One region of the Trichocoleus sp. ST-U2 genome, then DNA from elsewhere that is predicted to be linked to it. Evidence: predicted binding sites of a transcription regulator. Region 1 holds the regulator's gene; each other region holds the start of a gene.
The links. Region 1 encodes NtcA, which controls nitrogen genes in cyanobacteria. Its sites were predicted from a motif close to TTTGTANNNNNNNNTACAAA; they were not measured.
Positions count from the first base shown of each region.

Region 2: the regulator NtcA is predicted to act here: its motif matches at 1,255-1,274, upstream of NC996_RS22985 (TIGR00300 family protein).
Region 3: the regulator NtcA is predicted to act here: its motif matches at 1,220-1,239, upstream of rpoD (RNA polymerase sigma factor RpoD).

Region 1 covers NZ_JAMPJY010000023.1:58,758-61,030, forward strand. The annotation lists gene fabI (enoyl-ACP reductase FabI) at 1-476, opposite strand, end outside; gene ntcA (global nitrogen regulator NtcA) at 856-1,527, shown strand; gene NC996_RS16340 (DUF3084 domain-containing protein) at 1,775-2,273, shown strand, end outside.
Region 2 covers NZ_JAMPJY010000046.1:28,840-31,112, reverse strand. The annotation lists gene NC996_RS22995 (hypothetical protein) at 47-316, shown strand; gene NC996_RS22990 (GDSL-type esterase/lipase family protein) at 439-1,122, shown strand; gene NC996_RS22985 (TIGR00300 family protein) at 1,341-2,273, shown strand, end outside.
Region 3 covers NZ_JAMPJY010000003.1:36,320-38,592, forward strand. The annotation lists gene rpoD (RNA polymerase sigma factor RpoD) at 1-1,009, opposite strand, end outside; gene NC996_RS02640 (polysaccharide deacetylase family protein) at 1,668-2,273, opposite strand, start outside.

The sequences.
Region 1 (2,273 bases):
TTGTAGTTGGGGATCACCTTAACGCCGCCTAGATAAGTCAGCGTGACAATGCTGCCACCTTCTGTCATCAGTGGTTTTGCTGACCCAGCAAGTTGTACCAGCGAATAGGTACTAATTTCTAGAGCTTGGGTGAAGCCAGCACGAGTAGTGGTACTAAAATCACCTGATAAATCTTCCTTGTTCGCAAAAGCAAGACAATGGATCAGGATGTCTAGCTTGCCCCACTTATCGCGGATGGCGTCAAATGTAGACTGAATTTGGGTCTCATTCTGGACATCGCAGGGTAAAAATAAGCTGGGGTTGAGGGGTTCTACCAACTCTGCCACTTTTTTTTCAAAGCGGCCTCGGTCGTCTGGCAGGTAAGTCACTCCTAGATTCGCACCCGCTTGGTGCAGTTGCTGAGCAATCCCCCAGGCGATCGATCGATTGTTGGCAATGCCGGTGACAAGGGCGTTTTTTCCGGTTAAATCTAGCATAAATGTCGATTTTGAAGGCAATATTAGAGGATATCCGATTTAGGGGAGTATTCAAGATCGCGATCGCCCGGAGCAAGGCTGTCTAGTACGGGTAAGGAGCGTGCCTCCTTACTCACCATGCATCCCACCCGATAGCGCAGATACTGTCAAGATATCAACATTTTCCGTCATAATCTTACTTGCCTTGAGCAGGGAGAGAACTAAAGAAGGTAGCCGGGGAAACTACTTTAAAATTTTGTATCAAATAGCACAAAAACCGCTTGGAAGTCAGTTTATCTGTGTCTAATGTCAGAAAACTCTCATAGTTGTTTTGCTATGGTTAAAGTTCCTCCGACAGAAAGTTGCAGAAGTCTGTAGGGCAGCATTTAGGAAAAAGGAAGTGGCAGTGACGCAAGATAGACCGCTAGCAGCTGTGTTCCGTCAACTGGGAGGTGGGGCGTTTCCACCCGTGGTGGAAACTTTTGAGCGGGGCAAGACGATCTTTTTCCCAGGAGACCCGGCTGAACGGGTATACTTTTTGCTCAAAGGTGCAGTAAAGCTGTCTCGCGTGTATGAAGCTGGGGAAGAAATTACCGTGGCGCTGCTGCGAGAAAACAGCGTTTTTGGAGTACTGTCCTTAATTACAGGGCATCGTTCGGATCGGTTTTATCACGCTGTAGCATTTACGCCAGTGGAGCTGCTTTCGGCACCGATCGATCAGGTAGAGCAATCGCTCAAGGATAATCCGGAGCTATCGATGTTGATGCTGCGAGGGCTTTCTTCGCGCATTTTGCAAACAGAAATGATGATTGAGACATTAGCTCACCGAGATATGGGATCGCGCTTGGTGAGTTTTCTATTGATTCTGTGCCGTGATTTTGGCGTTCCTACCGCCAATGGAATTACGATCGATCTGAAGCTTTCTCATCAAGCGATCGCTGAAGCAATTGGCTCCACTAGGGTAACAGTCACCCGCTTACTGGGAGATTTGCGGGAGGAAAAAATGATTTCTATCCACAAGAAAAAAATTACGGTACACAACCCAGTTACACTGAGTCAGCAGTTTACTTGAAAACAGCTAGAGGCTTTGGTCAGGTTGTCGGTTAGGTTGTCGGTTAAAACGGCATGGTAGCGCGAGCAAGTTATCAAGTTTTAACATTTAGTCGGGAGTTCAGTTAAAAGGTCTCAGGTTTTAAGCGGATAGTTTTCAACCTTGCAACCTTTAACCTTTCCGATTTCACCTTCGATCTTTAATTCCTGTTAACCCTTTCTCTAGCCTGCGATGCGATAGGCTGTAACTGGAATGACTGTAGCAGACAATGACCGACAGTGCGCTCTTCCTGATTTTGTCTATTTTAGTGTTGGGAAGCGTCATCGCAACGGTAGGCGATCGCATTGGCACGCGCGTGGGAAAAGCACGCCTGTCGTTGTTCAATCTGCGTCCCCGCAAAACAGCTGTTTTAGTAACGATTCTAACGGGACTAACGATTTCTGCCTCAACACTGACAATCATCTTTGCGACAAGCGAACAATTGCGGATTGGAGTTTTTAGACTCCAAGAAGTGCAGAAAAAACTCAAGACAGCAAGTAAGGATATTGCTAAAGCGAACGAGCAGAAACGGAAAACCGAAAGCGAACTTGCTAAAACCGCCGCCCAAAAAGAGCAAGTAGAGAAGGAACTCGCTCAAGCTCGCACCCAGCAATCTGTCGCTCAGCAGCGCTTAGATGCGATTAATCGATCTTTGGCAGCTGCGCTGGCTAAACAAGGCCAGACGGAGGCGCAACTAAATCAGACTCAAAGCGAACTGACCCGGGTTG
Region 2 (2,273 bases), on a different contig from region 1:
CAGTCGATTCGCTTTCGTGGAATTGTACGGTTCAGTAATTCCACAAATGACTACCAACCTGTTCAAATATTTACTTATCGTTGAAAACCCAGAACTTCAAGCTTTACTCTTACTTGTTCTTATCCTGTCCTCAGACTCAGTTAATCTTAAGAAAGCCAGCGCTGTATCATTTCTTATCCAAGCAGGATTGATTGATATCGGGGGCATTATTTCAATTATGTTGGGAACATCCTTGCCATTAGTCATCCTTATGATGTTGGCGCAAGGCGTTTATTTGATTATCGATGCTTACCGCGCCGAAAAAAGTGGTCAGTAGACGAAGCGCGGGGAGAAGCATTCGCATTAATAATATTGGGTTAAGTGGCATAGGCGATCGCTCTCTCTTTTCGCCCCTACCGCCAACCATCTGCAATATCGTTGAGTTGAATTGGAAACCGTATGAAAAAACGCCGATGGGTGTGGTTCTTTAGTTTGTTGTTCGCTTCCCTGCTGGTTGTTACCAGTTGCGGCAACAATTTCGATGATGTCAAAAACCTCAAAGCGGGTGCTGGTAAGCAAGTTATCGTCTTAGGCGATAGCATTGCCTCTGGATATGGCGTGGACAAGACAGAAGCTTTTCCTAGCGTGTTGAGTCGTCAACTCGGTTTGCCAATACTGAATCGCGGTGTTAGCGGCGATACAACCGCAATGGGCTTGAGTCGCTTACAAAAAGATGCGATCGCGGCAGAACCTTGGCTGGTAATTGTTGAATTAGGTGGAAATGATTTTCTGCGAAAAATTCCTAAAACAGAGACAGAACAAAACTTGCGACAAATTGTAACCTCCATACAACAACAAAAAGCAATTGTTGTGCTGCTAGGAATAAATCTCGGCTACATAGAAGATGAATATGACGAACTTTATCAACGTGTTGCTAAAGATACACAGGCTTATTTAATTCCGCAGGTTTTAACTGGAATTGTCGATAATCCGAAAAATCGGCAGGAGGATATCATTCATCCAAATGCCGCCGGACACCAGCTTTTAGCCTCCCGCGTTGCTAAAAATTTACAGCCCTTATTAGCCCAAGCTACTTGGCCTCCAGCTTTGTTGCAATATCGACGGAGTGCGAATCAAACATAGGAGCGACTTGCTCTCAAACTGTTAAATATTCCCACTAAATCACTTTTTGTCAAGCCCCTTGGGTTGTAAAAGAATAAAATAGACATTAGCCTCTAGAGCTGACTTTCGCTGTTACAAATAAGAGGTAAAGATTTCGTAACAAGTCCTACAGAATTGGATCATGGAAAGTCTGTATCCAATAAGAGTTTGCCCTTGTCTATTTCACTAGAGATTCTTTTATGACCTCCTCGATCCGCTTCCTCATGTGCGCTCCCGACCATTACGACGTGGATTATGTGATTAATCCCTGGATGGAGGGCAATATTCACAAATCCTCGCGCGATCGCGCCGTAGAGCAATGGCAAAAGCTTCACTACGTCCTCAAAGACCACGCCATTGTCGATTTGGTTGCACCCCAACGCGGTGTGCCTGATATGGTGTTTACAGCCAATGCTGGGCTGGTGCTGGGAGATACCGTCGTCCTGAGCCGCTTCTTCCACAAAGAGCGGCAGGGTGAGGAGCCTTATTTCAAGCAATGGTTTGAGGAAAAAGGCTATAAGGTGCATGAACTGCCCAAGGACTTGCCGTTTGAAGGCGCTGGTGATGCGCTGCTGGATCGAGAGGGGCGCTGGTTGTGGGCGGGATACGGCTTCCGCTCAGAACTCGATTCTCACCCGTTGTTGGCAAAGTGGCTCGACATCGAAGTGCTATCGCTGCGACTGATGGATGAGCGGTTCTATCATCTGGATACCTGCTTCTGTCCCCTGAGTGGCGGCTATTTGCTCTACTATCCCCCCGCATTTGATTCTTACACCAACCGCTTGATTGAAATGCGAGTTGCGCCGGAGAAGCGGATTGCCATTGAGGAAGCGGATGCGGTGAATTTCGCCTGCAACGCGGTGAATATTGACCACGTTGTAGTGATGAATAAGGCGAGTGAGGCGCTCAAAAAACGCCTTGCCGATGTTGGATTCCAAGTCATCGAAACGCCGCTGACAGAATTTTTGAAAGCCGGGGGTGCTGCCAAGTGCCTGACGCTGCGGGTGACGGAACCCGTCCGAGAAGAAGTCCATGCCAATGTCTCGGTGGAAAGCCGCACGATTCGCCTAGAAGGGCATTTGCTGGACTCCGGCTTAATCAACCGTGCTTTAGATTTAGTCGTAGAAAATGGG
Region 3 (2,273 bases), on a different contig from region 1:
CGAGGACGCTTTCTAGATCTTCCCGGAGGAGGTTTTTAGAAACTTGATCTTCGGGGGTTTCACCATCTGCTTCGATGAAGTCACCCAGACGGGAGTCTTCTTCTTTACCGATGGGAGTTTCTAGAGAAATGGGTAACTGAGCTGATTTAGCAATGAATCGCAGTTTCTCGATGGTCATTTCCATGCGAGTAGCGATTTCTTCTTCAGTGGGTTTGCGACCCATTTCTTGGGATAGAAGCTTGGTAGTTTTTTTGATCCGAGAAATGGTTTCGTACAGGTGAACAGGTAGTCGAATGGTGCGAGATTGATCCGCGATCGCTCTCGTAATTGCCTGACGAATCCACCACGTCGCATACGTGGAGAATTTGTAACCTTTTTCGTGGTCAAATTTTTCAGCGGCTCGAATCAAGCCTAGACTGCCTTCCTGAATCAAGTCTTGGAAGGATAAGCCGCGATTCATATATTTTTTGGCAATCGAAACCACCAAACGCAGGTTTGACTGCACCATTTTGTCTTTAGCGCGGCGACCTACATAGAGGCGATGTCGGAACGCTGGTAGGCGCTTCTTCACCTCTTTAGACCACTCTTCTTGTTGGGGTTCTCGCCCTAGCTGAGTAGCGAGTTGTTCCCAGACTCGCTCAGATTTCAGCACTCCCTCAGCCCACTCTATATCCTGCGGTTCCCGCTCCAGATTTTCGATCAGTTGCTCGCGCAAACGCTCTAATTCTAGTAAGTCGGCTATCTTGCGTGCGAGTTCAATTTCTTCATCGGCTCTTAAGAGACGAATCCGACCAATTTCTTGTAAATAGAGACGAATCGAATCCTCAGTGTAGTGTTTCTTTTTCGTTTGCACCCGACGACGGGATCTACTGACCTTACCAGGCTTACCTTCGTCTTCATCGGGCGTTACGTCTACAAAGTCGTCTTGATCCGCGTCTTCATCAATTAAGAGATCCAACTCGCTCTCAGGCGGAGTGATGATTTCGAGTACGTCGTTGGCCTGGGTCATGCCGAATTCCTCATGCTCCTTCAGTTAAAGACCAGAAGATGGTGTTAGTTAATCTACAAAACAAGTTAGCCAGTCGTTTACCTTGCCAGCTTTCAACGCTTGCTGACTGGCTCAATGAGAGAAAAGAGAGAATGCGCTTGCGTGCAACGCCAGCGTTCGATAACCGCGTTGAAATAGGTGTTAATGCTGGTAGTGTTCAAAACCTTTCCGATTGTAGCCTTTCTCACAAAACTTGCACGCTTTTGGTTTATTTAAACCTTCAAATATGAAGTTAATGTCAAGGCGGCTTTTCCCAATGGATAATCCGATTGGAATTGATACACCCACTCCGATCTCATCTCCTTCAACTAGCTTGTACAGGATTTACCAGCAACACTCGCTGGTTGATTTGGTGATGCCTCCAGCCAGTTGAGCGCTGTCTTTCTATAAATAGCCTATAGTTAAGCGTCAAAGGTTTGGGGAGAGTAGCACTAAGCAGTAATGAACGTTTAGGCAAAACTAGAGAAAATATTGCTTGATTTCGCATTTTGCTTAAATGCAACTCTATCCTACTGACGCTTGATGGGCGATGGGTTGCGACAAATGGCTGAATTCTATTCCGTCATTCTAATCAACAAGAGCCAAAATGTGACAGAGAAAACATCAATATATTTCGTATTTAGGTTAAAGAGGTCAACTGACTTTGCTGCCACAGCGCATCGATGGTAACAAATTGATATCCTTGCTGCAATAGTTTAGGCACTAACTGGGCGGTCGTTTCAGCCACATCTTGACCTCCATAATAGCCATCATGCAAAACAATGACCGAACCATTTTGGACTTGCCGCAAAACTCGCTGTACGACGACGCTAACCCCAGGCTGTACCCAGTCTTCCGGCACCACGCTCCACATGACAGGTCGATAGTTCCACTGCTGCAATAAATCTAAGGTCTGGGGTGTAAACAAACCATTGGGGGGTCGAACGTCACGAATAAATCGTGGATCGAGTTGACAGGCGTGTTGGATCGCCTGCTGTGTCTGTTCCATACTTTGTTTGAGGTCAGATGGACTCAGCTTGGGAAAAGCGCGATGATCGTACCCATGTAGCCCAAGCCAGTGACCCCGCCGGTAGACTTCTTTCGCAGTCGCTGGTGCGCGGTTAACGCAAACACCCAGCCAAAAAAAACTGGCGGGTATGCCGTAGTGGTCTAGCACTTTCAAGAGTTCGGGAGTGTATTGGGGATGGGGACCATCATCAAACGTGAGAGCGATCGCTCGTGAATT